Regions from separate parts of the Abyssisolibacter fermentans genome, predicted to be linked through region 4. Evidence: riboswitches for the same ligand, from Rfam matches in the RefSeq annotation. Region 4 holds a riboswitch; each other region holds the start of a gene.
What was found. Region 4 has a riboswitch for thiamine pyrophosphate ahead of AYC61_RS07445 (thiamine-binding protein). Riboswitches for the same ligand answer to the same signal wherever they lie in the genome.

Region 1 (8,241 bases), on a different contig from region 4:
CTTTGGAAGTTGGCAAGCTACATTGTCATTAATAACTGGTATTTCAGCTAAAGAAATTGTAATAAGTAATATGGCTATTGTATATGGATTGGGAGAAGGGGTAGCAGAAGCAGCAATTGAAGGAAATGCAGGAGTTTTGGCAGTCACATTAAAGGAAGCCTTTAATCAAGTAGCTGCTTATGCATTCATGGTATTTGTGCTTCTTTATACACCATGCATAGCTGTAATAGGTACTATCAAGAAAGAGACAAATTCATGGAAATGGACAGCTTTTTCAGTAATATATCAATTTCTTGTAGCTTGGGTTGTTGCATTGTTGGTATATCAAGTAGGTAGTTTGATATTTTTATAGGGAGTTGATATTTTATGTACACATTTATAATAGGAGCAGTTGTAATAGGATTTGCTGCATTTATAATATATAGAAAAACAAAACAGATAGCATCTGGAAAGCATACATGCTCAGATTGCAGCAGTTGTAGTTTTAATTGCAGCAGTAGACATGAATAATAATATGATAAATAAAAAAAGATTAACTTTGAATTATAAGTTAATCTTTTTTCTTTTAATCAGAAAAAAATAGCCCTTGGTAAATCATTTTTGTTAATGCTTGTATGTGTGTTTGTCTTTAATATAAAATAGTACTATATTACTAAATAGCAAATTTAAACTTTACAGGAGGTTATTACAATGAATGATAAGCCTAGGAAAAGGTACAAGTATATTTGTATTATATTAAGTTTTGCATTATTTATATCAGTTTGCATGCAGGTTTTTAATTACATGAACTATATAGAGCATAAAGGAAATTTTATTAATCAAATGTATTGTGAAATCAATAATTGTATTACATTTCTTTCAGGTTTTTCAGATATGGAAAGAGTACAAAAGCATAATATTGAAAGAGTTATAGAAAGTCTTTCAGAACTCGATTACATTACATATCATGCAAAACGCTTTATTGATAATGATATACATTATTCATTTATGAGTGGATTTAATATAGTCAGTATAATTATAGATGAAGGGTTTGATAGTGAATATAGTACGTGTGAAAGCTTTATGGAAGATGGGGTAATTTCAAATAATGAAATAACTTTTTTAAAAGAGCTAAAAGTAAATTTAATAAAAATTAGAGATAATATGTATTCATCAGAAGATGATAAAGGTATAGGAATTAAAAACATGACTATTGATGAAATTAATACTTTATTAATTGAATTTGATAATAAATATGACGGTTTAGAGGGAAATATTGAAGTAAGCAATTAATCTTATTCATGGCTTATATCATTATAGTATATATAGTTGTAATTATTATAGTTATCCAATGTAATTAAAGAAAGATGATTTTTCTATACAGAAAATCATCTTCTAAGGTAATTCTTATCTTTTATAGTAATGTAGAATAAGCAATAATAAATTTGTTTTAGCTCTTTACTATGTGTGTGGGAGGCATGCAGGAATCTTTCTCGTCACGGTGATGTACGTGTTTTTTCTTATTAGAAGCGAAAGGAAAAAACACGCGCACCAATGTTCCTTAGAAAGAAACCCTGCATGCCTCCTAGTAACTATACTGGTTATTTAATGTAAACATTTTGGTCTTTTTATCGTAATACTGATGTAATATTAAATTTAGATTTTGGCATTAATTGTATTTGGAATTGCAACTTGATAGTTTTTAATAATACTATTTTTATATATTATTACAAATACAGTTTATTTATCATTTCTAAGAATATTTAAATCTTCACCATTTAGAACTTTATTTATATTTCTTACAGCACACATTTTACCACACATAGAGCATGAATTTTCATCTTCAGGTTTTGACTCGGATCTGTAATTTTTTGCTTTTTCAGGATCTATAGCTAATTCAAACATAGTATCCCAATCAAGCTTTTGTCTAGCAAAACTCATCTTGTTGTCCCACACTCTTGCACCAGGAATTCCTTTTGCTATGTCTGCTGCATGTGCAGCTATTCTTGTAGCTATAATTCCTTCTTTCATGTCATCAAGTGATGGTAGACGTAGATGCTCTGCAGGAGTTACATAGCATAAGAAATCTGCTCCATTAGCAGCGGCAATAGCTCCTCCTATTGCACCTGTAATATGATCGTAACCTGGTGCTATATCAGTAACTAATGGCCCTAAAACATAAAATGGTGCTCCATGACATAGTTTTTTCTCAAGCATCATGTTTCCTTCAATCTCATTAAGTGCCATATGTCCTGGACCTTCAATTATAACTTGTACATTTTTCTTCCATGCTCTTTTAGTAAGTTCACCTAAAGTTATAAGTTCTTTAATTTGACTAGCATCAGTAGAATCCATTATTGCACCTGGACGGCAAGCATCTCCTAGACTAAGAGTTACATCATACTCAGCACAAATATCTAAAAGCTCATCAAAATGCTCATAAAATGGATTTTCTTTTACATTAAGCTGCATCCATGCAAACATCAAAGCTCCGCCTCTTGATACTATGTTCATAAGTCTTGGATTTCTTTTAAATGTTTTAGCTGTTTCTCTATTAATACCAGCGTGTATAGTCATAAAATCTACTCCATCTTGAGCATGCGTTTTTACAACATCAAGAAATTCTGAAGCTTTGATATCCTTTAACTCTTTGTCATAAAAGCCTAAAGCATCATATACAGGTACAGTACCTATCATTGCTGTAGACATATCTATTAGTTCTTTTCGAAACTTTCTAGTTTTACCAAAATTACTCAAATCCATTATGGATTCAGCTTTTAACTCGATAGCTACTTTAGCTTTTTCTAATTCTAAATCAATATCATTTGCATCTTTTGAAATTCCAAGATTTACATTGATTTTTGTGCGTAATCCTTCGCCTACTCCTTCAGCTTCTAAATTTTTATGGTTTTTGTTTGCAGGAATAGCTATTCTACCCTTAGCAACTAACTCCATTAGTTTAGCTGTATCCATATTTTCTTTTTTTGCTACAGCTTTCATTTGCTCAGTTAAAATCCCTTTTTTTGCAGCATCCATTTGAGTTGTATAATTCATTAAATTCATCTCCTTAAATTTTATTGTTTAGGATATATACCATTAAAACATCCTGTACAAATACTTTTAGTTTCAAAAGTTTTATATAAATCATGTATATCTAAAAAGCCTAAGGTATTTACATCTAAAAAGGCTTTCATTTCATTTATACACTTCTTGTATGACAACAGCTCTTCTTTGGTAGAAATATTTACTCCTAAATTGCAGGTGTAATCTATTTTAGGAGAGCTAATTAATAAATGCACTTCTTTTGCGCCTGCCTTTTTTAATGATCTTACAATAGCTTTGCTTGTAGTGCCTCTAACAATGGAATCATCTACAACTATAACTTTTTTATCTATGACAGCTTCTTTGATAATATTTAGTTTTATATTTAAATCTTTTTGTCTTTTAAGCTGAGTTGGTTTTATAAATGTTCTACCAACATAATTATTTTTTGTGAATCCTAATTTATAGGTAATACCTGATGCATGGGCATATCCTATAGCTGAAGGTACTCCAGAATCTGGAACACCTATTACAACATCAGCTTCAATATGATATTTACTAGCAAGACATTTACCTAAATTTTCTCTTACTTCATATAAATTTTTATTGTTTAACATACTATCAGTTCTTGAGAAATAGATGTATTCAAATGCACATAATGCTGGATTTTTATGTGCATAATTTATAGATTGTATATCATTATTATCAATTATAACTATTTCACCAGCTTTTATTTCACGTATATAGTTTGCTCCTATAACATTAAAGGTACAGGTTTCAGAAGAGAGTATGTAGCTAGAATTAAGTTTACCTAAAAAAAGAGGTCTTATTCCATATGGATCTCTTATACCAACAAGTTTATCATTAATTAGCATAACTATTGCAAATGCACCTTTTAGTCTTTTAACAGATTCTATTATTCTATTTTTTAAATTAAGTTGTTTATTGCATTTAAATAAATTAAGAATTACTTCAGTATCACTAGTAGTATTAAATTTTATGCCATTATCCATTAGTTTCTTTTTCAATTGTTGACTATTATATATATTACCATTATGAGCAATGGACAATGTATTTTCATCAGAACTTATGGGTTGAGCATTATCAATCACATTATCTCCAAAAGTAGTATATCTTACGTGAGATATACATGAGGTACCTTTTAAAGAAAGATCATTAATTTTATTAAATAAGTCATTTGTGTTTCCAATAGATTTGTAGTTTTTTATGGTGCCATAAGAACTAATTGAAACACCTGCACTGTCTTCACCTCTATGCTGAAGAGACATCATAGCAGTATAGATTAATGACCTAAAATTAACGGCAGCTGTGGAATAAATACCTATTACTCCGCATTCTTCTTTTAGCTTAGTTAGTTTTATCATATTAACGGCTCCAATCATATGTCATAAATAAAGAAAAAATTGAAAAGCTAGAGGAAGGGGTACTATTAGAATTGTACTTAAAATAGAAAAAGCACAAATCCAGTACAGGATTTATGCTTAATAATCATTAATAAATATATTTTGCTTTCCTACGCTGGTATTATCCAGATCAGGTTAAGGGTCAAAGAATTAAAAGGTTCTTTATCTCAGCTGGCCTATCCAACCCCCCTAGCTCTCAAATATTTAGTTTTTATCGTGCATTTAAATAATAACATATAAAAATCTTGAAATCAATCTATAATTTTAAATTATATGCTAAATGTTAACTAAATCTAAAAATGATTCGGGTTTTATTAAATTACTATTGCGGCATATCTGTAGAAGAAAAATAACAAAGTTGCAGGGCAGTATTACTATTTTTAAATCAAACGAATGGTTTTAAAATAGTAATTAACAATTTATAAATCATTTAATAATATATATTATAAGTAATTTTACATTCAATTTTTATGTTAACAGTAGATGGCAGGTGATTGTTTTGACAAATTTTTTAATTACAGGTGGTGCTGGTTTTATTGGTAGTAATTTCATACGTTACTTTCTAAATAAATATAAAAATTATAAGATTATAAATTTAGATAATCTTACTTATGCAGGTAATGTTAACAATTTAATAAATATTGAAGATAATTATAGATATAAATTTATTAAAGGTTCTATTAATGATATAAATCTTGTAAAAAAAATATTGGAAACAGGAGTTAATTGTATTATAAATTTTGCAGCTGAATCTCATGTTGATAGAAGTATTAATAATTCACAAATTTTTGTAAAAACAAATATTTTGGGTACACAGGTGCTGTTAAATGAAGCTAAAAATTATAATGTAGATAAATTTATTCAAATTTCAACTGATGAAGTCTATGGATCATTAGGAGAAAAAGGTTTATTTACGGAAAAATCACCAGTAAATCCAAGCAGTCCATATTCAGCTAGTAAGGCTAGTGCTGATTTTTTAGCTCTATCATATTATAAAAGTTTTGGTTTACCAGCAGTTATAACAAGATGTACTAATAATTATGGTCCCTATCAATTTCCTGAAAAATTGATTCCATTAATGATTATTAAGGCAATAAATAATGAGTATCTACCTGTGTATGGCAATGGGGAAAATATTAGAGATTGGATTCATGTGGTAGATCATTGTAGAGCTGTTGATGCTGTTATACATCATGGTAAAGTAGGAGAGATATATAATATAGGAGCAATTAATGAGAAAAGTAATTTAGAAGTAGTAAAGTTTATATTAAATATATTAAAAAAATCTTATAGTCTAATAAATTTTATTGAAGATAGACCTGGACACGATATAAGGTATGCTATAGATAATAAAAAAATAGTTAAACATCTAGGGTGGAGCCCCAAATATGAATTTGAAAAAGGTTTGAAAGATACTGTAGATTGGTATGTTGAAAATAAGCATTGGTGGGAAATAGCATATAGAAAACTGTACATGAAACAGAATAATTCAAGTAGATGACAGGTTAAAGAATCAATACATTAATTTACAATTCTTGATTTACTGTATATAGAGAGGAGAGGTAATAAAATGAAAGCTCTAATACTTTGTGGTGGAATTGGTTCTAGGTTATTTCCTATAACATTTTCATTACCAAAACAATTAATACCATTAGTAAATAAGCCTTTGCTATTTTATATAATAGATTCTTTAATAAAAGCTGATATAAATGAAATAGGGATATTAGTCAATGATAATATGGAACTGTTTAAAGAAAGTTTGAAGAAATATGAAACTGAAAAAATAAAACTTGAATATATAAAACAAGAAAAGCCCATTGGTCTAGCAAACGCAGTATCATCATCTAGGGAGTTTATAAAAGATGATGATTTTATAATGATTTTAGGAGATAATCTTTATGATTTAGATATTAAATTGCTTATAAATGAGTTCAAATTAAATAATAGTAATTGTAATCTTTTGTTAAAGCAAGTGGATAATCCTATGAGATTTGGTGTAGCTAAAACAAACAATGATTATGTAGTAGATGTTGTTGAAAAACCAAAGATACCAACTTCAAACTTAGCTATTACAGGAATTTATATTTTTGATAAAAATATTTTTGCTGCATGTGAAAACATTAAACCTTCATGGAGAGGAGAATATGAAATCACTGATGCAATAAGATGGCTTATTCAAAAAGGTTATAAAGTAACGTATAAAATGCATGAAGGTTTTTGGAAAGATTTAGGCAATCCTCAAGATGTTATTTATGGAAATCAGTATCTAATGAAGGGAATAATGCATTATATAAATGGTGAAATTGACGCTAAAAGTGAAATTTCTGGTAATATAATAATAGGTGAAAATTCTAGAATAATAAACAGCTTTATTAAAGGTCCTGTAATAATTGGTAATAATACTATAATAAAAAACTCATATATAGGTCCTTATTCATCTATTTGTAATAATGTTAATATAATAAATTCAAAGTTAAAAAACAGCATTATTTTAGAAGGATGTATTATTTCAAACATTCATACAATCATTGATTCAAGTATAGTTGCTCAAGATACTATAATAAAAAAAAGTTTTAAAAGTAAACAATCAAATAAGTTTTTATTAGGTAAAAATAGTCAAGTGGAATTGTATTAATATAAGTTTGCTTTATATAAACAAGGATCAAGATGTCTTCCACCTCTATAAGTGGCGGGTAACGCTTAGATTTAACAGGTCGTGTGCATATATCCCGCCTCGTTGAAACGGTGAATGGGATATAATGTTTAAACAACTAGTAGACATAGTAAATTAAGCAAGATTAATAGATGAAATAATAAAGGGGAGTATTATGAATAAAAAGATATTAGTAACACGTCCTTTTTTACCTCCAATAAATGAATATATAAGTTATCTTCAATTAATATGGGAAAACAATATATTAACCAACAATGGTCCATTAGTTCAAGAATTGGAAGAAAAATTAGAGAAAAAGCTAAGATTGAAAAATCTTGTTTTAACTTCTAATGGAACTATGGGAATCCAATTAGCTATAAAAGCATTGCATTTAAAAGGTGAAATAATAACTACACCATTTACTTTTATCGCAACTGCTAGTGCTATAAATTGGGAAAATTGTTCACCAGTATTTGTAGATATTGATCCAGAGACTTTTAATATAGATCCAAGTAAAATTGAAGATAGGATAAGTAAAAATACTGCAGCTATTTTAGCAGTTCATACCTTTAGTAATCCATGTGATATTGAAGCAATTGATAGAATTTCAAAGAAATACAATTTAAAAATTATTTATGATGCCGCTCATGCTATGTTTGTAGATTATAAAGAAAAATCTATTTTAGAATATGGTGATATATCTGTTGTTAGTTTTCATGCAACAAAGTTATTTAATACAGTTGAAGGTGGCGCTTGTGTAACAAGGAATGAGAAACTTATGAATAGATTAAAATCACTAAGAAATTTTGGGTTCAATGAACAAAAAGAGATTATAGATTTTGGAACCAATGCCAAGATGTCAGAAATGCACGCTGCAATGGGATTAGCAAACCTAAAATACATGGATAATGAATTGAATAATAGAAAGGAAAAATATGAATTATATCTGAACTTATTAAATAATAACAGCTCAATTAGGTTTCAAAAGATTAGAAAAGAAAATTATAATTTCAGTTATATGCCTGTATTATTTAGTGATGAAGATAAATTAACGATAGCATTAAAAGTGTTAAACGAAAATAATATTTTTCCTAGAAGATATTTTTATCCTGCACTTAGTAGTTTGAAATTATTCGCTAAGAA
Region 2 (8,241 bases), on a different contig from region 4:
TTAGTTGTTATGTTATTAACTAGTAGTTGTTCTAATGAATCTAATGATCATAATCGTAGTGATGTAAAAGTAGCTGTATCTATTATTCCACAATCAACTTTTGTTAAAGCTGTAGGTGGTGATTATGTTGATGTTATAACTATGATTAGACCAGGTAATAGTCCTGCAAATTATCAACCAACACCAAGAGAAATTAAAAAATTAAGTGATGCAGATATTTATTTTTCTATAGGCGTTCCTACAGAATCAGCGAATATTATTCCAAAACTCTACAGTTTAAATAAAAATATTAACTTAGTTTCATTGCAAGAGACAGTAGACAAAATATATTTACCTATAATAGCAACAGATTATGATAATTATGATGAAGTAGAGCATAGTCAAAATAAAGAAGGTCAGCGTGATCCACACATATGGATGTCTCCAAAGAGAGTTATAGTAATGATTGAAGAAATCAAATCTAAATTATGTGAAATTGACCCTGAGCACAAAAGTACATACATTTCAAATGCAGAAAGTTATATAAACAGCTTAAAAACACTAGATAGAGAGTTAACCAACGTTACAAAAGAACTATCACAAAAAACTTTTATTATATATCATCCTTCATTAGGGTATTTTGCTAAAGATTATGGTTTAAAAATGATTACTATTGAACAAAATGGTAAAGATGCTACAGCACAGAAGCTGCAAGATGTTATTGATTTTGCGAATGAACGGAATATAAAAGTTATTTTTTATCAAGCAGAATTTGATAAGCAGCAAGCACAGACTATTGCAGCAGAAATAAATGGAACTACTGTAGAAATTAAACCTTTAGCATCTAATTATATAGAAAATATGAAGAAAATTGTAGAAACTTTCAAAACAATACTAGAAAAGGAATAAAAAAAATGAATGTTATAAGTATATCAAATCTATCAGCACATTATAAAGGTATATGTGCGTTAAAAGAAATTACTTTCAAAATTAAAAACAAGTCTTTTCTTGCAGTTTTAGGTCCGAACGGTGGTGGAAAATCAACACTGTTAAAGATAATCCTTGGACTAAAAGCACCTACTAGTGGAGAAGTTCATATAAAAGAAGATACCAAAATGGCATATGTTCCACAGTTTAAATCTTTTGATTTGGAATTTCCCATTAGTGTTAATGATGTTATCTTACAAGGACGGATTAAACAAGGAATAAAGTTTTTCCATCGATACAGTGAAACTGATCAGAATCTTGCAAAATATTTTATTGAAATGTTAAATTTAAAAAATGTTATGCATAGACAAATTGGTGAATTATCAGGTGGACAGTTACAAAAAGTTCTTATTGCCAGAGCCCTAGTGTCAGATCCTGATATTCTGTTATTAGATGAGCCTACTGCTAACATTGATGCAGAAGCAAAAAAAGATATTTTAAACATTTTAAAAGATTTAAATAAAGATAAGACCATTATTATGGTAACTCATAGTATGACAGATATTTTTTCTTATTGTGATTGTTTTGCTTTTATAGATAGAACCCTTAAGTATTATGAAAATAGTAATAATGGAAATAAAAATGCGTTGAGTAAATTATATTCTTTTCCAATAGGTGTTAATGACAAAAACTATAAAAAAAGCTTATTGAAAGATATCTATACTGAAGGGAGTATTCGTTTATGATAGGAGTTATTTTTAAGTATCAGTTCATACAGAACGCTATATTAGCTGCGCTTTTTTCTAGTATAATATGTGGCATTGTCGGTACAATCATTGTTGAAAAGAGATTAGTGAATATGTCTGGAGGGATTGCACATTCATCTTTTGGAGGTATAGGTTTTGGATATTTGCTAGGAATAGAACCAATCATTCCCGGGATTATTTTTTCCATACTATCAGCTTTGGGAATTATAGGGATAAAGCGTTTATCTAATACTAAAAGTGACACCCTTATAAATATGTTTTGGGCAGGGGGTATGTCACTTGGAATTTTATTTATTAATCTGACACAAGGATATCCTCCTGATATGACGTCATATTTGTTTGGCGATATTTTAACAGTGTCTAAACTGTACGTTAAAATTTTGATTGTTTTAAGTTTTTTTATTTTATTTATTATTAGTAGTATGTTTACATATTGGAAGGCTTATCTTTTTGATGAAGAGCATCTAAGAGTAATGGGTATAAATATTCTAAACTTAGAGATTTTTTTGATGATAATTATTGCAATTAGCATTGTTTTAATGATTAAAGTAGTAGGAATTATATTAGTCATTGCATTACTTACAATTCCACCAGCTATTGCAAAACTATTCACAAAAAATTTAAAAAGTATGATGATTTTTTCAATTTTTATAGGTGTCTTTTTATGTTACTTAGGTCTTTATTTATCATACATTTTTAATATACCTTCAGGTGCAACAATTATATTAGTATCTATAGCACTCTATTTATGTTTATTAGGATATAAACGTGTAAGAACTCATCATTATTCAGACATATATGGATAACTAAGGTATTATTAATATATAAGCCTATTATAATACATTAATAGGCTTGCTTGATGTAACTTATCTTGTTAACCTCTTAATATTATTAATAATATTTAACCCAAATTATAAATAAATACTTTTAATCAATGAAGCTCATTCTTCGAATGAGCTAATAAAAGTTTAATAGTTTTCAAAATCAGTGTGTGTACTATATAATTTTGACTAAGTGTTATATAATAAATTCGAAGTAATTTGGACTAAATATAGCTGTTTATAGAATTAATAATTTAATGTTATACAATTTTGGAGGTAAATATGAAATTAATATCATGGAACGTAAATGGTCTTAGAGCTTGCATTAAAAAAGGATTTTTAGATTATTTTAATAAAGTGAATGCAGATATTTTTTGCATACAAGAAACAAAACTTCAAGAAGGGCAAATAGATTTAGAATTAACGGATTATCATCAATATTGGAATTATGCTGTCAAAAAAGGCTACTCTGGTACTGCAATATTTACAAAAGAAAAACCTATTTCAGTTTCATATGGAATGGGAAAAGAAGAGCACGACAAAGAGGGACGAGTTATAACTTTAGAATTTAGTGATTTTTATTTAGTAAATGTATATACTCCTAATTCAAAAAGAGAACTATTAAGGCTTGAATACAGGCAGTTATGGGAGGATGATTTTAAAGATTATCTTAAAAAATTAGATAACTGTAAACCTGTGATTCTATGTGGAGATTTAAACGTAGCACATAATGAGATTGATTTAAAAAGTCCTAAGACAAATCGTAGGAATGCTGGATTTACAGATGAAGAGAGAAATAAACTATCAAAGCTACTTGAAGTTGGTTTTATTGACAGCTTTAGATATTTTTATCCAGATAAAAAAGGTGCTTATTCATGGTGGTCCTATATGCGTAAGGCAAGAGAAAAAAATACGGGCTGGAGGATAGATTATTTTATCGTATCAGAGAAGTTAAAGGATTTAATGAAGGATGCCGTTATTCATTTCGATGTCATGGGGAGTGATCATTGCCCTGTTTTACTTGATATAAGCATAGATTAAATATTTGATTTAATAATTTTAATTATGTTAACTCATTAGTATGTGGATTGGGAAATGACAATAACAATATTTTTCGATACTTGACAAATAAAAAAAAAAGGTGTACATTATGTATGAAATAATATATTAAGCTAGGGGAGCCATTTGGCTGAGATAGTTTTTAACTGACCCTTATAACCTGATACGGATAATGCCGTTGTAGGGAAGCATTGCATGATTATAACAAGGCGCAAGATGCCCCCCCACATTATATAGGTAGCTCGGATATCGATTAGACCTAACAAATAGGCGGTGTGCAATCTTGTGTGTTGAAACGGTGTATTGCAATTACTACGTAATTGCTTCCGTTGTTATAAAGGTATATTTTCAGTCAATAATCTTCCTGGGTTAAAAAAGGAGGATTTTTTTATGTTCAAACAATTTCAAGAAGCACTTAATAGTGGGCAATTACAGGATATAATAGCTTCAACAGTAGGACAAATATTAATAGCTTTAATTGCTGTAATATTACTAATTGTTGTTTTAGCTATTGGAGGTAAATCAAATAAGATGAAAACAAAAGAATTGGTTTATTGTTCAATGGCAATAGCTATTGCAATGGTTTTATCACAAATTAAACTGGTAAAACTCCCACAAGGAGGTTCTATTACGCCGTTTAGTATGTTGTTTATTGTACTTATTGGCTATTGGTTTGGTGTTACAAAAGGTATTATTTGTGGTGTAGCGTATGGGTTCTTTCAATTAGCTATTGGAGGATGGGTAGTTCACCCAATACAATTATTACTAGATTATCCACTAGCTTTTGGTGCACTTGGTTTAGCTGGTGTTTTTAAAAATTCATCTAATGGTCTTTTAAAAGGTTTAGTGCTAGGTGCTGGGGGAAGATTTTTCTTTCATTTTATAACTGGAATTGTTTTTTTCGCAAGCTATGCTAAAGAGGTAGGCTTTGACACAGTTCCATATTCATTTGCATATAATATTTCTTACATAGCTGGTGAAGTGTTTTTAACAATACTTATTTTAATTATTCCTGCTGTTGGTTCTGCTATGAATCAAATTAAAGCTAGGGCAACTGCATAGCGGTTTTTTATATTAGATGTTATTTTAGGGGTATATGATAAATGTATACCCTTATTTTATTTAATTAGAGAACTTAAATTTAGATTTGATGTTAATTGTCAAATCTCCATCTTCCATCTAGCTTAATACACACCTTATTAACACATCATCTATAATAATTACAAGTATTGCTATTAAAATAGAGATAATAAATACCAATAATGTTAATCCCAGATTTTCATAAAATTCAAATATTCTACTAGAGCCTTTTGGTTATAAAGTATCATTAAATTTTTGACATATCAACTTCGTATGCTCTTCCAATCTACTGAAATCTTCTAATTCAGAATTATACAGTACACTATTTAAAGATATATGAATAATCAAGGTTAAAGAAATTTTTAGTAATTTTTTTTGAGTTTTATTAGGTATTGAGATTTTCTCAGTTACAATGCTTGTATTTTTCAAATAATTGCATTAGATAAACTTGACAATTTTTCAACAAAATAATATATATTTCATTAATTTCATATATTTAATTAAATTTAATAATTATTACAATTTCTTAATAAATTTGTTTTTATAGTCTATCTATGAGTTAATGAATGTATTTTTATTACAAAAAAGTAATTATAATAAGTCTTTTTTTAAACAATAAACCATTATTCAGCAATAAAAATATAAATATTTATACAATTTTTAAAATAAAACATTTTCAAAGAAACATCAAAAAACTACAATGTTCAATTAAGGGGAAAATACAAAAAAATAGAAAAATACCATATATTATAAAATAATATAATTTGTTTTACAAAATACGATCAAGAAAGAATAGAAAAAATTATAAAAAAATGTAAAATTATAAACAAAATACATATAAAACAAAGTATTGTAATAAAATATGTAAAATTTGGGATAAACAATACTGCGTGATATACTAATATAAGTAAATTAATATAAAATGATTTGAATAAAAATACTATTAATACTTGAAATTTAACTAAAAAAATATTTGGTAAAGCATTCTACCAAAATTCAAATTTATATTTGATTAAAAAGTAGCAAAATACATAAAACAAAATTTTAAGTAATAACTTAATTACAAATCATATGAGGAGGATAAAAATGACAAGACAATTAGACGATAATCATTGGCCATTTCTTAATTATGAACTTCCACGTCTCAATAAGCTTTCTTCAAATCTCTATGGAGCAAGCTTTTATTTAATGAAGCTATTACCAGCTAGATATATTTTACAGAAAGCTTATGAGCAAGGAAAGATTAAAAGAGGAAGCAGAATTTTTGAAACAACTTCGGGAACATTTGGACTTGCACTAGCAATGCTTTCAGCAGTAAAAGGTTACAAGCTTAAGCTTATCAGTGATCCGGTTATTGATAAGAGATTATACAATAGGTTAAAAGATTTAGGTACTCAAGTTGAAATTATAAGTACACCTCATCCCACAGGAGGGTTTCAACAAGCCCGTTTAGACAGATTAAATGAATTGCTTAATCAAAATCCAGATGCATTTTGTCCTAATCAATATTCAAACGTTTACAATCCTAAGTCATATAAAAAAGTAGGTCAATTTATAATGGACGAGCTAAGTTGCATAGATTATTTAGTAGGACCAGTTGGTTCGGGGGGATCAATGGTTGGTACTACTACATTTTTACGCGAGTATTTTCCTAATTTGAAAGTAATAGGTGTAGATACTTGTAATAGTATATTATTTGGTCAAAAAGACGGGACAAGGAAATTACGTGGACTAGGAAATAGTATAATGCCACCAAATCTTAATCATACAGTATTTGATTTTGTTAGTTGGGTACCAGCTGGTATAGCTTTTAAAGCTACAAGAAAGCTTCATCAAAATCATGGTTTGTACATGGGAGGCACTAGTGGAGCTGCTTATCTAGTTGGAAATTGGATAGCTGATAAGTATCCTAATAAAAAAGTTGTTGTCTTTTTTCCAGACGAAGGACATCGCTATGCAGATACAATTTATAATGATCAGTGGTTAAAAGATATACCTAGAGCATTTGAGCAAATTCCTGATGAGCCTAAGATTGTTAGTAAACCACGTGATGATGAAGAATCATGGACTATTATCAATTGGAATCGTCAATCGATTGAAAATGTAATGAATGAGATGAAAAACGAGAAGCTATTAAAATCAACTATATAATTTTAAAAATAGCGAATGATATGGTGGGTGCTTTGTATTACTGAAGTTAAAAAAATAAAAAAATGATAGCGGGGGATAGGAGGCAATTTATGTCTAAGTTAGCCTTCCTTAAACGGTTATAAGCTACTAAAGTGTCTTGAGGATGCAAAAGCTACTATTGTGCAAACAACACCAGCAACAACTAAAACAATAGATAAAAAGATTGATGTTATGTTATCTAATAGGGTTGTTCTTAAAGAATATAATTGTGAAAAAAGTGATAATTCAGATATACTATTATTTTATGTAACAGAAAAGACAACAAAGCTCAGTCATACACTAATTGATGCAAATGTTGGAATAAATATACTTCTGGTAAAGTAGAGTTAATCAAGACTTTATTAGTAGAGAAACCGTATGTAACTGAGTTTGGTAAAAATATACAGAATATATTAAATGATTTGGAAGTTAGAGAAAACACTATTTAATTGTATAAATGATTCTAGGGCTAGTGGTAAGCTAGCCTTGAATATAATGATAATTTGTAGGAGGAAAGATAATGAAAAATTTGGCTAAGCCAGTAACATTTACAGGTAGAATAAAAACAGGTCCAGATGATCTTCTTCATGAGGAAATATTGAAACCACAGTTTGATTATGAAAGTGAGTATTACTTACCTTGGTATATATTGATAGAAAAAGCTTTACTAGTTGAATATAAAAGAATGGGTTTGATTGAAGGTAAAGTTACACATGAAATTAATAATATTCTAAATGAGATTACTAAAGAGAATTTAATTGGCGATCCAAAGCTAAATATGACAGATATATCATTTGCAATAGAGCAGTATGTTGAGCAAAGAGTTAAAGGAAACGCATATGCTTGGCATGTTGATAAAAGTCGCAATGATTTTCAAGCTTGTGCTCAAATTATGTTTGGGAGAGAACAAATTTTTGAAACGATTCATTTATTACAATGTTTTGCAGATACTGTTTACAATTTAGCAAATAAAACAACTATGATACCTATGCCAGGATACACACATTATCAGGCAGCTCAAATTATCAGTCCAGGATTTTATTTATCATCAATTTATGAGCAACTTATTAAGTCAATGTACGGATTATTAAATATATTTGATAGACTTAATAAGTGTCCATTAGGCGCAGGAGCTATGGCAGGACAAGAATTAGATTGGGATAGGAATAATATGGCTTATGTTTTGGGATTTGATGATGCACAGAGACATGCACTGGTATCAGTAGCTTCTAGAGAGTGGACAGTACTAGTAGCTGGGGAGTTATCAAACTTAAGTATGATATTGAGTAGATTTGTTACGGATTTAATACAATGGGGAAGTAGTGAATATGGTTTTATTGATTTACCCGATCAACTATCAGGTATTTCATCAATAATGCCTCAGAAAAAGAATTTTCCTGTTCTTGAGAGAATTAGAGCCAGAACTGCACATGTTTCTG
Region 3 (8,241 bases), on a different contig from region 4:
CGTCGTGCAGTGGATTTTAAAGTGATTAATGGCAGATCATTTATATCAACAGATGAGATATATGAATTTGGTGTTAGTGTAAAAAATGAATATAGTAGTACTATAGTGTCTAATGAAGATGTTACAATGACTTTTTATTTAGATTCAAACAAAGTAAAGGTTAATAATATTGATTTAACGGTTGATTGTAAAACCTTCAAGGAAGATAACAAAATATATTTACCATATAGATTCTTATTAGAAACATTAAATTATAGCATAATTTGGGATAGTGGAGCTGGAATAGTTAAGTATGAAAAAATATCAGACGATACATATAAATATCCTATTACAATAAAAAATGGTGATAATGAAATGGTAATTGAAAAAGAGCCTTCTAAAATAATATCATTAGCACCTGGAGTAACTGAAAAATTATTTGAAATAGGTGCAGGAGACAAGGTAGTAGGTAGGACACAATATTGTGATTATCCTAAAGAGGTAGAAAATATAAAAAATGTTGGAACACTTTATGAACCAAATATTGAGGTAATAGTCGATATACAACCAGAAATAGCTATTGCTGAAACACATTTTAAACAAGAGATATTAGATAAATTAAATGAAGCGGGAATAATATCTATTTCTTCAGCTACACCAAACAAGGTTGAAGGAATATATGCCCAAATAATACAGTTAGGTAAAATAGTTAATAGAAATTATGAAGCTAGAGCATTAGTATCAAGTATGAAATCAAAAGTTCAAAAGGTTAAATACGTTCTAAACAATCAAAGCAATCTAAATAAGCCAAGTATATATTACGTAGTAGGTACTGGACAATATGGTGAATATACAGCTGGTAGTGATACATTTATTGCAGATATTATCAGAACAGTTGGAGCTACTAATATTGCTGCTGATGTAACTGGTTGGAAATATAGTGTAGAAAAAGTTATAGATAAAGATCCGGATATAATAGTTGGTAATGAAACTAATGTAGATGCTATGATAAATAACAATAATTACAGCATATTAACTGCTGTTAATCAAAAATCATATTATAAAGTTGACAATAATATATTTGACAGATCATCACCAAGATCTATCAACGAAGGTTTAAAAATATTATTCAACATAGTTCACAGTGATTTAACAAAAAAATTAGGTTTCTAAAGCGGTGATTTAATGTCATACTTAAAAAACAAAAAGAAATATCATATAGCAATTTTAATACTATTTTTATTTCTTATATTGTTCATGTTTTGTGCTGTTGCATTAGGTACAGTACATATAGATGTCACGGATGTTATAAAAATAACTCTAAATAAGATTAAATTTCTAGATATTGATATTTCAAATATAAAAAAATCGAATATATTCATAGTTTTAAATGTAAGACTTCCAAGAATAATAATATCGGCTTTGTGTGGAGGAATATTAGCATTAGTTGGAGTAGCTTATCAAGCTATATTCAAAAATCCAATGGCAGAACCTTATATTATGGGATCGTCATCTGGTGCTGCCTTTGGAGCAACGCTAGGTATAGTTTTAGGTATAAACAAAAACATTATGGGTCTTGGTATTATTTCTCTTTTAGCATTTGCAGGTGCGTTAATAACGACTATATTAGTATATAGTCTGGCGAAAAAAGGAAATAGAATATCCACAACATCAATATTATTATCAGGAATAGTCATGAGTTCACTATTATCTTCTATAGTGTCATTAATTATGATATTTAATCATGAAGAATTAGGTAAAATAATTGGATGGACTATGGGGAGCTTTAATGGAGCAAGTTGGACACAAATAGTAGTAGTGGTAATACCGGCTATAATAGGTTCATTTGTACTTATTTCATTGGCTAAAGAATTAAATGCATTATCAGTTGGTGAAGAAAGTGCTCAGTGCCTAGGAGTAAATGTAGAAACTGTAAAAAAAATTGTTCTTGTAGTTGCATCCTTGTTAGCAGCTTGTGCAGTTTCTGTAAGTGGAATAATCGGATTTGTTGGATTGATAGTACCTCATCTATTGAGACTTATATTCGGTTCTGATCATAGAGTGTTGATGCCGATATCTTTTGTAGGTGGTGCAATGTTCTTGCTAATCTGTGATACTTTAGCAAGAAACATATTAAGAGGCGTAGAAATACCAGTAGGAATAATAACTTCAATATTTGGAGGACCATTTTTCCTTTATCTATTAAGAAAATCAAAAAATAGTATATAGAAAGGTTGAAAATTTATGATTAGTGCTATGGATATACAAAATATATCATTTAAATATTCTAACAATACTATATTAAAAAATATAAGTTTTTCGGTTGATAAGGGAGATTTTTTAGGAATATTAGGACCAAATGGATGTGGGAAGACTACTTTATTAAAAAATTTATGTAATCTATTAAAGCCATATGATGGTAAAATATTTCTTGGGAAAGAAGAAATCGGTAAAATAAGCTGTAAAAGTTTAGCTAAAAGGATGGCAGTAGTCCATCAATTTGATGTAATTAGCTTTGACTTTACTGTTCATGATATTGTATTGATGGGTAGAATGCCATATCAAAAAAGATATTCATCAGAAATAAAAAGAGATTATGATGTGGTAGAAGAATGCATGAAAAAAACTGAAACATGGAAGTTTAGAGATAAAAAAATACTTCAAATAAGTGGTGGAGAAAGGCAAAGAGTTATGTTAGCAAGAGCTTTAGCTCAAGAGCCAGAAATATTGTTATTAGATGAGCCTATTTCTCATTTAGATATAAAACACCAAATTAATTTGTTGAATTTATGTAAGAAATTAAATTTAGAAAATAATTTAACTATTATAGTTACTATACATGATATTAATTTAGCAGCAAAATATTGTGATAATATTATTTTAATGCAAGATGGTAAAATACAGGCATATGATAAACCAGAAAGGGTTTTGACAGAGAAAAACATTAAAAAAATATATGACATAGGAGTAGAGCTCATAAAGAATAAAGAACAAAATATGACATATATTATACCTAAAATTAATTGATATAGAAGGGTGTTTCAAATGTTTTTGAAACACCCATATTTTTAATAGTTTTGCTTATAGAAATTTACATTTATAATATAAATTATTTGAAGCTTTTATAATATCTTCGTTACCTAGTATTGCAGAAATAACTGCAACTCCATTTATCTTGGTATTATTTAATAGTTCTATATTATTTTCGTTGATGCCGCCTATAGCTACAATTGGTATATCAACAGAATTTCTAATATTAGTCAATATATCTATGTTTAGATTTTTTGCATCGCCTTTGGAATTAGTTGGGAAAATTGCTCCAACACCTATATAGTCAGCCCCTTGAATTTTAGCTTTTTGAGCTTGTTCAATATTTGATACAGAGACACCTAGTATTTTATCTTTACCTAGTAATTTTCTAGCTTCAATAGCTGGAAGGTCACTTTGTCCTATATGTAGACCTGCTGCATCAACAGCAAGAGCTATATCTAATCTATCATTTATTATAAGTGGGACATTATAATAATCTGTTAATTCTTTTAGTGCTAAAGCTGTTTGATAAAAATCTCTAGTAGAAATATTTTTTTCTCTAAGTTGAACTACAGAAACACCTCCGATTATTGCATCTCTTACGCATTCTACCAAATTTCTATCACCAATAATGTTACTATCAGTAACTAAATAGAGTTTATAATTAACTTTATTTATAGAGTTCAATATTACCACCCCTTAATATATTTTCATTCATATTTGAAATTCCATCAAAGATTTTTACTTTAAAAGATCCGATACCATCACTTTCTTTTAAGCTTTTAAAAGCATATTCTCCAGCTAAACTCATAGATAAAATACCTGATGTAGCTGCCAAAAGATAATCATCTGTAACACCACAAAATGCACCTATGAGTGATGCTGTCATACAACCAGTTCCAGTAACATCAGATAACATGGGATGACCATTTTTGATTATCATTGTGTTTCTGCCATCACTCACTACATCTTCTTTACCAGAAATAACAATTACATTCTTATATTTATTTGCAAGGTTTTTGGCAATGGTTTCTTTGTTATTATCGTTATCAATAGAGTCTACACCTTTCATCTTAGTTTCCAAACCGCTTATTGCTTTTATCTCTCCTAAATTTCCTTTAATAACGGATATGTAAAGTTCATTTAATAGTTTTTGTACAGAGTTAGTTCTAAAAGTTGTGGCGCCAGCACCTACTGGATCTAAAACAATTGGAACATTCAATTTGTTTGCAATTTTACCTACCAATAGCATATTATTTATAGATTCTTTTGTGGAAGTCCCTATGTTTAGTACCAATGCAGATGACATGCTTAATAATTCCTCTGCTTCAGAAACTTCAAAACTCATAATTGGAGAAGCTCCTATTGCTAAGGTCATATTAGCACAATCATTAATAGTAACAAAATTTGTTAAGTGAAGTACAAGTGGCTTTTTAGTATTAATATTTTTTAGTAAATCAGAACATGCTTTAAGATAATTAGTATTCATATTTTTCCTCCTAATAATATTGTACAAAAATTGTAGCGTATAATGTGAAACCTTACTCAATCTTTGTAGGAGTGAGCTACATACATAAATTACAGATTTTCATCCCGACTCAAAATCAATATTCGGTTTCTCTATAAAAAGCATAAGACCTGATTAAAGGACTCATGCTTTTTTATACCAAATAGCTCTCCTACGCTGGCATTACCCAGATCAGGTTAAGGGTCAAAGACTTTGTTGGGTCTTTTTCTCAGCCAGCCTTTCTAGCTCCCCTAGTTATTGAAACCTAGATTATTCAAAGTTATATGAATAATCAGGGTAATTATTTAATTGTCATACATATGTTAACACAATAAAGCAAAGAAAACAATAAGCAGAATTATACAGTAAAATATTCGAAATTGTATGAATAATTAGGGCTTATTATTATAAAAAAATATATATAGTTAATAAAAATTAATAAATTCGACAAATTTATTTAAGTGTTGAAGCCTTGAAATATGGGCTTTATATTGTATGTGGGAATATTTAATAGTATTATTGAAGGAAAAATATACAATAGTAGAGAATAATGTAATAATAATATTGTGGGGTGATTCAATGGGATTTAATGAAATAAGACTTAACCATACAAATATATCTAGTGTAATGAGTACATCGTTTTTAAAGATATATAGTAACAATACTTCCAATGTTATGAATAAATTTGTAGATGACGATATAAATATTGCAGTAATTGTAGAAAAAGCTAACAATAAAGATATACCTAAAGCTGTATTGACATCAAAGGATATTCTTAGGCTAACCCTAAAAAATATAGAATTAACAGAATATGTAGAAAATTGGAAAAAATCTAATAATTTTTTTTGTTGTGTTAGTTGTAGACGAGAAATAGGTGATGTAATAAACACTATCTCAAAATTTAATCCAGAATATGTTCTAGTGTATGAAGATAAAGAGGTAATAGGTATATTAACTCAGAAACAAATACAAAGGTTGTATGATGAAAGCCTTATGTATACTTGCACACTTCTAAATAAAATTGTAGATGTTGTAAATGATGCTGTATGTGTAGTAGATACAGATAGTATTGTTCGTTATTGGAATGCAAGTGCAGAAATAATGCACAATATAAAAAAAGTAGATATTATTAATAAACCCATATATGAAGTGTTCCCTAATGCTTTATTACCTAGAGTAATAAAAGAAGAAAAAACATTTGAAAATATATATAATGAATCTAGAGAAAATTGTTTCAATATAATAAGTGCTAGACCATTATATAAAGATGGAAAACTAATAGGTGGTATTAGCTGTGATAGAGATATAACAGAAATAACAAAAACATCAAGATTATTAAATCAAACTCAAAGTGATTTAGAAGCTTTAAAAGAAGAATTTGATAATATAAATAAGGACAAGATGACTTTTGATAAGATAGTCGGTAATGATGTTAATTTTAGAGAAAAAGTTAGATTTTGCAAAAGTATATCTAAGGCTAGTATTACTATATTATTGACAGGAGAAAGTGGTACTGGGAAAGAAGTGTTTGCCCAAGCTATACATTGTGAAAGTGAACGTAGAGGTAATTTTATTCCTATTAACTGTAGCGCCATACCAAAGGATTTGTTAGAAAGTGAGTTGTTTGGATATGAAAAAGGTGCTTTTACAGGTGCGAATAAAAATGGGAAAATAGGCAAATTAGAGCTAGCTAATAATGGAAGTATTTTTTTAGATGAAATAGGTGATATGCCATTAGAAATGCAGCCAAAGCTTTTAAGGTTTTTAGAAGATGGAGTAATAACAAAAGTAGGTAGTGAGAAATCTACTAAATTAGATGTAAGAGTAATAGCTGCAACAAATAAGGATATTCAAATTATGATAGATGATGGGCTGTTTAGAAAGGATTTGTTTTATAGGCTCAATTCTATAACAATAGAATTACCTCCACTGAGAGAAAGGAAAGCGGATATTCCTTTGCTAGTAGATAGCTTTGTTAAAAAGTTTTGTAAACAATACAATATGTTAGAAAGAAGTATTCCAACAAATATTATGGATTTATTAGTAAATTATGAATGGGAAGGTAATATAAGAGAGTTAAAAAATATCGTAGAAAGAATAGTAATACTAGCAAAAAACAATAGTATTGACATTAGTCTTTTGCCAGAGAAGATTTCTAAGAATAGAAATATTAACATAAATATTAATAATGAAAGTAATATGGATTTAAATAAAATTCTCATGAATGCTGAGGAAAAAGCATTACTAAGAGCTATGGAAGTTGCAAATAATAATAAGACAAAAGCAGCTAAACTTTTAAAAATACCTAGAAGTACACTTTATTTTAAGCTTGAAAAATATAAAATTGTAGAATAGTGACAATTTGTTGACATGTGTCGAATAACTGACACATGTTTTTTTAGTTTTTCTTGCATTAAAATGTCATAAAATTGTCACTATTCAAAATAATCAAAAAAGAATAGCTTAACCATCATGATATCGTTAGTTATTAATATGGAATGATAGTTGCATAATTATATAAATATATAAATATTATAGTAAAAAAAGAGGTATTGATGGGAGGTGCCTGATACCGTAGTATTGTATACATATATATGGTATGCTATATTATTTATTATTATATTTCAATAATTTAATATAATTTCTTTAATATAATTTCTAAGGAGGGTTTTTATGAGTATAAGCGGAAGTACAATTTTTACATTTGCATTATATTTACTTTTTATGTTAGGTATTGGTATGTATTTTTTCAAAAAAACTGATAGTTTATCAGATTATGTTTTAGGTGGTAGAGGATTAAATAGCTGGGTTGCAGCTATGAGTGCATCTGCATCTGATATGAGTGGTTGGCTTTTAATGGGTTTACCTGGGGCTGCTTATTTATCTGGTTTAGAAGCAAGTTGGATAGCAATAGGTTTAGCAGTTGGTACATACCTAAATTGGAGATTTGTTGCTAAGAGATTAAGAAAATATACAGAAGTATCAAATAATTCTATCACATTATCTGATTACTTTGAAAATAGATTTAGAGATGATTCAAGAATACTAAGAATGTTATCAGCTTTTTTCATAGTATTGTTTTTCTTAGTATATACAGCTTCAGGTTTTGTTGCAGGAGCTAAATTGTTTAATACAGTATTTGGATTACCTTATATTTGGGCGTTAGTAATCGGTGTGGTAGTTATTATAGGGTATACTTTCTTAGGTGGCTTTATGGCAGTTAGCTGGACAGACTTTTTCCAAGGAATACTTATGTTTATCGCAATTATAGGTGTGCCTATTGGAGCTATTTCAATACTAGGTGGTTTTGGTAGTACGATGGATTCAGTTAGAGCGGTTAATCCAGAGTTGCTGAATATTTTTACTAAAACTGATGGAACAAGTTTAACATTAATTTCAATTATATCGCTTACTGCATGGGGACTTGGATATTTTGGTCAACCTCATATACTTGTTAGATTTATGGCTATCAGATCTTCTGGCGAAGTAAAACAAGCTAGAATAATAGCGGCTGTTTGGTCAGTATTAAGTCTTGGAGCAGCAGTGTTAGTTGGTGTAATTGGTATAGTATTTTTAAAGACTCCACTAGAAGGGACAACAGCAGCAGAAACAGTATTTATGGTTATGATAAATACAATATTCCATCCATTGGTTGCAGGTGTTTTCTTAGCTGCAATATTAGCAGCGGTTATGAGTACAGCTGATTCACAGCTTCTTGTAACATC
Region 4 (8,241 bases):
TGTTTTCATACATCCACTGGCCGAAATTTTTCCATGTATCAAGCTTCATTTCGCCCCATCTTTCGTTACCTTTTTTATATTCTTTGGCTAAATATTCTTGACTCTTTATCGCTATATCTTTATCAGTCTCTGGTGCATGTTTCAATAAGTCTTCAACAGCTTTATCTGGATTTTCAATTGCATATTCATATCCTTTCTTTGCTGCTCTTAAAAACTTTCTTATTACATCTGGTTTATTTTTAATCATATTTTCATTTGTAACTAGCACTGGTGTATAAAAATCCAATCTAGGATCTACATCTTGTAATTTAATAAAACTTATTGGGAAATTTTTAACCTGTGCTGCTATTCCATCCCAACCATAGAATATCCATCTGAAATCCACATCATTTTTAACGCTCATAAAGAAGTCTTGACCTGTTACATCAAATATTTCTATTTTATCAAAATCAGCTCCATCTTTTTTCATTAAGGTTTTTAAGAAAGCTGTTTCTAATTCAGTACCCCATCCACCATATTTCTTTCCTTCAAAATCTTTTGGTGAATTTATATTTTTATCTATTGGTGCAGCAAACCCAGAAGTATTATGCTGAATTATTGCAGCTACAGCTACTAGAGGTATTGGGTTTTTAGCAGTTCTTGCCATAGTAATCTGTTCTTGAAAGCTAACTCCCAAATCTCCTTGCCCTGCACCTACTAATGTATTTACATCAACATCTGTTGGTTGGATAATTTCTATTTCTAAACCTTCTTCAGTAAAATAGCCTTTTTCTATAGCTGTATATATACCAGTATGATTAGTATTTGGCAGCCAGTCTAATATAAAAGTTACTTTTTCAAGCTTTTCAGCTCCCTGATCATTTGGTTCACTTGGTTCATCTGATTGACACCCTATAACATTCACTGATAACATAAAACATAACATTAATATTATTATTTTCTTCATTTTAATTCCTCCTATTATTTTTCTCTTGTCCATGGCATGAATCTATACTGCATATATGATATTATTTTAAAGATCATCATACTAAATATTATTATTAACAAAATTGCTGCAAAAAGTTTATCTACTAAAAATGATTTTTTTACTCTTAGTATATATAAACCTAAACCTGCTTTGCCACCCATCCACTCTCCAATAATTGCACCCATAAAACTATATGTTGCAGCTACCTTTAAGCCTGAAAAAAAGTTTACCATTGATGCTGGAAATTTTACCAAAGTAAATATTTTAAACTTTGAAGCCCCCATTGATTTCATCATGTTAATTAAATCTTCATCAACTGATTCAAGTCCTTCTAAAAGACTTATTACTATAGGAAAAAAACATACTATTACAACCATTATAACCTTAGGAAGCATATACATTCCAAACCACACTGCAAACAGTGGAGATAAAACTATAACTGGTATTGTCTGAGATATAACTAACACTGGGTATATTGCTTTCCTTAAAATTTTAATATTATCCATTAATGATGCTAGTATTATTGAAAATACTACAGCTATTAGTAATCCATATACTGCTTCTTGAACGGTTACTAATATATGTTCTTTACACTCAGGAAGTATCTTAAAGAATGTAATTATGACATCTTTAGGTAAAGGTAACATATATGGTTGAATGTAACCATAACTAACACTAATATGCCATAATAATATTATTATACCTATAAAAATTATTGGTATAACTTTATCCTCTATACTTGTATGTTTTTTCATTCATTGTCACACCTTCTGGCTTATAGTCGATCTTTATTACTGATACAACTCTTGAAGACCCTTCTCTTATACAAATTTCTTGCGCTTCTTTAACTATAGCCATTAATTTATCATACTCACCTTCCATAGTTGTTTCCATTGGTCCCACTTCATATTCAACGCCACACGAATCTATATAATCTATAACCTTGTCAACTACATCATAAATTTGTGCTTCTGGTACACATGGTAATACCTGTAAGCTTACATTGACTTTTGCCATTTTCTCAACTCCTTATATTTTTCTTCTTTGCAAAAAATAAAACCCTATTACCTACTTGGTAAAGGGATTAATTAATCAATATCTTAATAACTCCCTTCGCTAGCATTACCCAGTTCAGGTTATATGGGTCGAAACATTATAGTTTCCTCTCAGCCTAGTATTTCCAGCTCCCCAGTTAACTTTTATTCTTTTCATTTCCACAAACATTTTATACTTTTATTATGAAATAGTCAATATTTTATTTTTTTAATTTAAAACTTTACACCATTAAATGGTAAAGCTTCTTCATCTTCCTTTATTGATTCTTGACAAAATAAACCTAAATACAAACATATATTACTTGCTAAAATCTATCTGCTCCTCGTTTTCAATGAAAACAGTGGTCTCACTTGGAACGGTTTTAGATATAACTTTACCTTCTCTAATAGAATACGTTACTTTTACCTGTCTCCTAATTGCGTCATAAGGATTCTCAGCTGGCAAGATTATCATATTTGCTTTTTTCCCTTTTTCTATACCATAATCACTTATGTTTAAAGCTTTAGCACTATTATCAGTTATCAATTTTATTGAACTGTTTATATCATTAAAGCCCATTATTTGACATATATGTAGTCCCATATGAAGCACTTGAAGCATATTACCTGTCCCCAAAGGATACCACGGATCAAATATATCATCATGTCCAAAGCAAACATTTATATCTGATTGTAATAACTCTTTAACTCTTGTAATACCTCTTCTCTTAGGATATGTATCAAATCTTCCTTGTAAATGTATGTTAACTAATGGATTTGATACAAAATTTATATTTGACATCTTTAACAATCTAAACAACTTATATGTATAAGCATCATTATATGAATGCATAGCTGTAGTATGACTTGCTGTAACCTTTTCACCTATACCATATTCATATGCTTTAGTTGCTAAGACCTCAATAAATCTTGATTGTTCGTCATCTATTTCATCACAGTGTACATCAACCAATGAATTGTATTTTATAGCTAATTTAAACATCTGCTCTATTGATTCAACACCATATTCTCTAGTAAATTCAAAATGCGGTATTGCTCCTATTACATCTGCTCCTAATTTCATAGCTTCTTCTAGTAATTTTAGTCCATTAGGATATGATAATATTCCTTCTTGAGGAAAAGCAACTATTTGCAGTGTTATATAATCCTTCAATTCTTCTTTTAATTCAAGCAAAGCTTTTAAAGCTGTAAGATTTGGATCTGTTACGTCTACATGAGTTCTAATAAACTGAATACCCCCTGCAACTTGCCATTTAATTGCTTTTTTTGCCCTTTTTTTTACATCTTCAGTCGATAAAAATTTTTTTCTTTCTGCCCAACATTCTATACCTTCAAAAAGAGTACCACTTTGGTTCCATCTAGGCTCTCCTGCTGTTAATGTAGTGTCTAGATGTATATGTGGCTCTACAAAAGGCGGCAATACAATGCCACCCTTAGCATCTATAACTTTTCTATCTTCACATTCTATAACATTATCAATATCTTTTATAATGCCATCATTTATTAAAATATCCTGAAATTCATCTATACCTTCCAATCTTGCATTTTTTATTAACATATATTTCACTCCTAAGCTTTAACTTTTATATTACTACTATCTTTAATGTAAGTACTTGATAATTTCATAACTAGTATATACACTACAAAAGCTGTTAATACTGCATTTATTGGTGCTATTCCTGGTAAATATTTAGCAGCTAAAACTCCTATTATCCATGTTATTATTGCTTTATAGTTTATATTAATAAATCTTTTATCCTCAATATTTTGGTATTCACCTTTGCTTACTATAAAATAATCCGCTATTATAATACCTCCTATAGCAGGTATAAATGAACTCAAGAATGTTAGCCATCCTACAAAATTGTTATACAAAAACATTGCTCCAACCGTTCCAATAATACCATTAAATATAACTAATTTGTTTTTAGGAAGCTTTGTTATATTCGAAAATCCTAAGCCAGATGCATATAACGCGTTGTCATTAGTAGTCCAAATGTTAAAACCCAATATTATTATTGCAGGTATTATTAATCCTTGTAAAAACATAACCTCTGATATATCTGCTTGTCCCGTAACTGCTGCTCCTACAGCTCCAAATATAAACATTAATGAATTTCCCAGAAAAAATGCTGTACAAGTAGTTAATACTCCAATTTTTTTATTTTTAGAAAATCTTGCAAAATCAGGAGTTAATGTTCCTCCACTAATAAATGAGCCTACACACATTGTTAAAGCTGTTCCTATACTCAAGGTTTGTTTTGGCTCTATTGCAAACAATCCGTTAAGTCCACCAACACTACTTACAGCTTTAAAAACCGAAAAACTTCCAAGTAATGCTATGGATGGCACTGCGATAATACTTAATATAGTTAATGATTTTATACCAAAATACGCTGTTGCTGTCATAAGTATACCTGCTATAAATATTAAAACGTATACATTTATTGATGTCACCTTACTTACTGGTATTGCAAACATCGCAACGCCAACTCCAAACCAACCAACTTGAGTTATTCCTAATAAAGCAGATACTAAATATGAACCTTTTTCTCCAAAGGAATATCTTGCTAATAAATGTGTAGATAAACCTGTTTTTGATGCAATATACGCTAAAAAACTAGTATAAGTACCTAAAATTATATTTCCTAAAAATACTGATAATAAAAAATCCTTTGCATTTAATCCTGTTCCTAAACTTCCACCAGTCCACATGCTAGCAGAGAAAAATGTAAACCCTAACATAACCGCCATCATTGCTAAAAAACCTTTTTTACTATCTTGTGGTACTGCTTGTAGAGAAAAATCGTGATCTTGAATGTTGTTTTTCATATTATGTCCCCCTAAATCTATTTATCAGCACCTGAAACAATAAAAAACTCCTACTCAGTTTTTTCGTCGGGGCAAGAAATTCACACCAAATCAACATTTGGATTCTCTGCTTTAAAAAAGGCTTCTCATCACACTGACAAGAAACCTTGTATTTACATATAAAATTACACTAGTTATAGTAATATTACTGTATAAAGCACAACCTTGTCAGCCTCACAGAACTGAATTAAAGGTACTGATATTCATTTTTTAATATTATTGCATAAATTTAATCTATTGTCAATGTAATAATATATCAAACGTAAAAATATTATTTTAATTTATACTACGAAATTTTCTTTCTAAGTTTTTGTAGTTTATAAACTCCATCAGGTTTATAAATTCTAACAATAGTTTCTTTTATTTTATACTCATCTAATTTTGTACACTGTTTATTTGCATCATAAACATCATAATCATATGTTTTAATTACATCACCAGTTTCTTTTTCTATAATAAATTGGTTAACATCATATTCAAATTTAAAAACTTCCTTTATTATATGATCATATTTTTTAAAATCGAAACTTTTTATATATTCTCTCCAAATATTAGTTATTTTGCACAAACCATCCTTATCTTCTGCATCTAAATTCTCATTAAAATATACTAAATCTCTTGAGTAATTACCTAGATATCTATAGAATGAATTATAAATATCAAAAAAATCATTATTAAAAAACTCGATCAAGTTGTTATAAGTTATTCTAAACATATTAAATAAAACTTGAACGTAGTTGTTCATAAAAATATCGCAGTATGGATACTTTTTAACTATTGAATTATTTAATGTATAAAAATGTGAAAATAGATTAGGATACTTAGCTATCATTTTAATATTTCTTTTCATATTAGCACCATATGTAAAATCTGGTATTATATTATCATCAAAGCTTATATCATCAGAATATTCAGTATAAAATTCAGTTCCTCTTACCATTGAAAAAATATGCAATTGTACCTTATCAACATTCAAATCTCTTAATTTTTTTATAACTCTAAAAGTTTCTTTTAAATCTTCTAATTCTTCGTTAGGTAATCCATATATAAATGAACATGTTACTTTAATATTACTTTTGGTAAGTAATCTGATTTTACCATAAAAATCATCATCTATTTTTAGATTTTTATTAATAAATTTTTGCATTCTAGCAGAGCCACTTTCTACTCCAATGAATATTCCTGTACATCCTGATTTAACTAACATTTCTATCATTTCTTTATCTAAAGTATCAATTCTAGCTGAACATGTCCATCTAATATCTAATTCTTCTTCAATTATTTTGTTACAAAACTCTATAATTCTTTTCTTATTGACAGTAAACAAATCGTGTACAAAACTAAACTTAGTAATATTATAGTTTTCAATCAAATTTTTTACTTCACTAATTATTCTGCCATTACTTTTTAGTCTAAATTTTCGTTTCCAGAAACTTTTACTCGAACAATACTTACATCCAAAAGGACATCCTCTACCAACTTCAATAGGAAATGATTTCATCTTATCTATATATGGAATAAATGAATAATCTATTTCCGGTAATGTATCTAAATCTTGTATTAAATCATTTTCTTCATTTATAATAATATCTGATCCTTTTCTATAAGCTATGCCTTTTATCTTTGAAAAATCCATTTTACCTTCAAAGCCTCTCATAATATTAACTATATTACTTTCTCCTTCTCCTATACCAATGAGGTCTATGAATGAAAAAGTACTCATTAAGTCAAACCCTGCAACTGATGCTTGAGGCCCTCCCAAAACTAATTTAGTATTAGGAGTTTTATATCTTATATACTCAGCTATTTCAAGGCTTAAGTGATATGAGTTTGCCATAGTATAAAAACTTATAACGTCAGCTTCTTTGTTTATTAAATAGTCACCCAATTCAGCAGTATTTCCATCTTCAAATACATTACTTTTTAATTCTCCTATATTATGCAAATATGAAAAATTTACTATTTCTGCTTCATATCCATTATCTTTTAATATCTTAGCTAATAAAAGAGGTCCTATATATAATTCTTCATATTTAAATTTACTTATTGCATTAACGAATATAACTTTCATAAATACCTCCTTAATATTGAAACTTAGCCATAAAGCTAAGTTTCTAATACTTATAATAGTTAATTACGTATATCAATAGTAAAAATTGCTGTGTATAAATCCTCTTGACTTTTATCAATTGTCATCTCATCAACAACTTCATAGTTATTCATGCAAAAAACCCCCTTTTTTATTTACACTTTTAGTACAAGTTAATTATATCACAAATTTTGTATTATTTTTATTTTTTCCCATGTTTTATTATTTTTTTACTTATTTCTTTTATTTTTTATAATATTATTCATATTTGGTATATTGTATTGTTGTTTGCTATAAATGAAGTTGCTGCACAATCAAAAGAAAAAGCTGTCTTTTCAAAATTTTTAGACAGCACTTATGATACTTATACTATTTACAGTAGTTATAATGTAACTTATTTAAATAAAATAAGTAGTAATTGTAGTTGAAGATAAATCCTCTTGACCTTTATCAATTGTCAGCTCATCAACAACTTCATAGTTACTCATGTAACCAATCCCCCTTTTATGTATTATTTCAGTTAGCTACAAAAACGTTCCCTACTCATAAATTCTATGTTTGAATGTTTAAAATAAATTAGTTTACAAATTGTTAGTTGTAAAAACTACCAATATAGTTATTAGTGAATCATCTAATGTTTCTTTGAAATTGTGACTTCAAAAGTTAGTTTCTTCATCGTTTCTACTTATATGAATAAGTCGCTGGCTACTCACTATGTTTCTAGGAGTAAGTAATTCACACAAAATTATAGATTTTGGTTCTCCTATTTAAGTTCCTAGGAGCAAACACCATACCAAATCAAAATTTGAGTTTTCTGCTAAAAAAGGCTTCTTATCTCATTGACAAGAAACCTTGTATTAACGTATAAAATTACAGCGATTATAGTAATATTAATTATCCTAACATAACTGATTTAAAGTTACTAATATTCATTTTCAATATTATTGCATAAATCTAATCCATTTTCTATCTAGCATCAAAATAACTAGATATAGTACATAAAATATTCCTACAGTTATTTATAATTTTACTGTTTATATTTTCATATTTTTTAAAATATTTATTAAGCAAAAGTATCATTTTAATTTTATACTATGAAATTTTTTTCCTAAGTCTTTGTAATTTATATACGCCATCAGGTTTATAAATTCTTATAATTGTTTCTTTTGGCATATATTCATCTAATTTAAAAGTCTTCTTATTTGCATCATAAACATCAAAATCATAAGTTTTAATTGCATCCTCATTTTCTTCATTAT

Region 1: it holds a riboswitch for thiamine pyrophosphate, as region 4 does, so the genes downstream of both, purF (amidophosphoribosyltransferase) here and AYC61_RS07445 (thiamine-binding protein) in region 4, are expected to answer to the same signal.
Region 2: it holds a riboswitch for thiamine pyrophosphate, as region 4 does, so the genes downstream of both, thiT (energy-coupled thiamine transporter ThiT) here and AYC61_RS07445 (thiamine-binding protein) in region 4, are expected to answer to the same signal.
Region 3: it holds a riboswitch for thiamine pyrophosphate, as region 4 does, so the genes downstream of both, thiM (hydroxyethylthiazole kinase) here and AYC61_RS07445 (thiamine-binding protein) in region 4, are expected to answer to the same signal.

Annotation. Positions count from the first base shown of each region.
Region 1 covers NZ_LOHE01000037.1:153,808-162,048, forward strand. Annotated here, with positions in the region: gene feoB (ferrous iron transport protein B) at 1-352, shown strand, start outside; gene AYC61_RS20575 (FeoB-associated Cys-rich membrane protein) at 367-510, shown strand; gene AYC61_RS04335 (hypothetical protein) at 691-1,272, shown strand; gene thiC (phosphomethylpyrimidine synthase ThiC) at 1,720-3,033, opposite strand; gene purF (amidophosphoribosyltransferase) at 3,054-4,406, opposite strand; TPP riboswitch at 4,536-4,646, opposite strand; gene rfbB (dTDP-glucose 4,6-dehydratase) at 4,945-5,946, shown strand; gene AYC61_RS04355 (glucose-1-phosphate thymidylyltransferase) at 6,016-7,080, shown strand; gene AYC61_RS04360 (DegT/DnrJ/EryC1/StrS family aminotransferase) at 7,274-8,241, shown strand, end outside.
Region 2 covers NZ_LOHE01000051.1:47,838-56,078, reverse strand. Annotated here, with positions in the region: gene AYC61_RS08385 (metal ABC transporter solute-binding protein, Zn/Mn family) at 1-888, shown strand, start outside; gene AYC61_RS08380 (metal ABC transporter ATP-binding protein) at 894-1,652, shown strand; gene AYC61_RS08375 (metal ABC transporter permease) at 1,649-2,479, shown strand; gene AYC61_RS08370 (exodeoxyribonuclease III) at 2,777-3,535, shown strand; TPP riboswitch at 3,659-3,757, shown strand; gene thiT (energy-coupled thiamine transporter ThiT) at 3,944-4,615, shown strand; gene AYC61_RS08355 (cysteine synthase family protein) at 5,720-6,784, shown strand; gene AYC61_RS08350 (hypothetical protein) at 6,944-7,147, shown strand; gene AYC61_RS08345 (argininosuccinate lyase) at 7,323-8,241, shown strand, end outside.
Region 3 covers NZ_LOHE01000024.1:19,867-28,107, reverse strand. Annotated here, with positions in the region: gene AYC61_RS20890 (helical backbone metal receptor) at 1-1,152, shown strand, start outside; gene AYC61_RS01325 (FecCD family ABC transporter permease) at 1,165-2,208, shown strand; gene AYC61_RS01320 (heme ABC transporter ATP-binding protein) at 2,224-3,006, shown strand; gene thiE (thiamine phosphate synthase) at 3,061-3,687, opposite strand; gene thiM (hydroxyethylthiazole kinase) at 3,680-4,498, opposite strand; TPP riboswitch at 4,669-4,779, opposite strand; gene AYC61_RS01305 (sigma 54-interacting transcriptional regulator) at 5,012-6,871, shown strand; gene putP (sodium/proline symporter PutP) at 7,190-8,241, shown strand, end outside.
Region 4 covers NZ_LOHE01000045.1:112,862-121,102, reverse strand. Annotated here, with positions in the region: gene AYC61_RS07455 (ABC transporter substrate-binding protein) at 1-946, opposite strand, end outside; gene AYC61_RS07450 (ABC transporter permease) at 961-1,722, opposite strand; gene AYC61_RS07445 (thiamine-binding protein) at 1,694-1,984, opposite strand; TPP riboswitch at 2,059-2,168, opposite strand; gene AYC61_RS07440 (cytosine deaminase) at 2,321-3,580, opposite strand; gene codB (cytosine permease) at 3,592-4,854, opposite strand; gene AYC61_RS07430 (B12-binding domain-containing radical SAM protein) at 5,180-6,964, opposite strand; gene AYC61_RS07425 (B12-binding domain-containing radical SAM protein) at 8,075-8,241, opposite strand, start outside.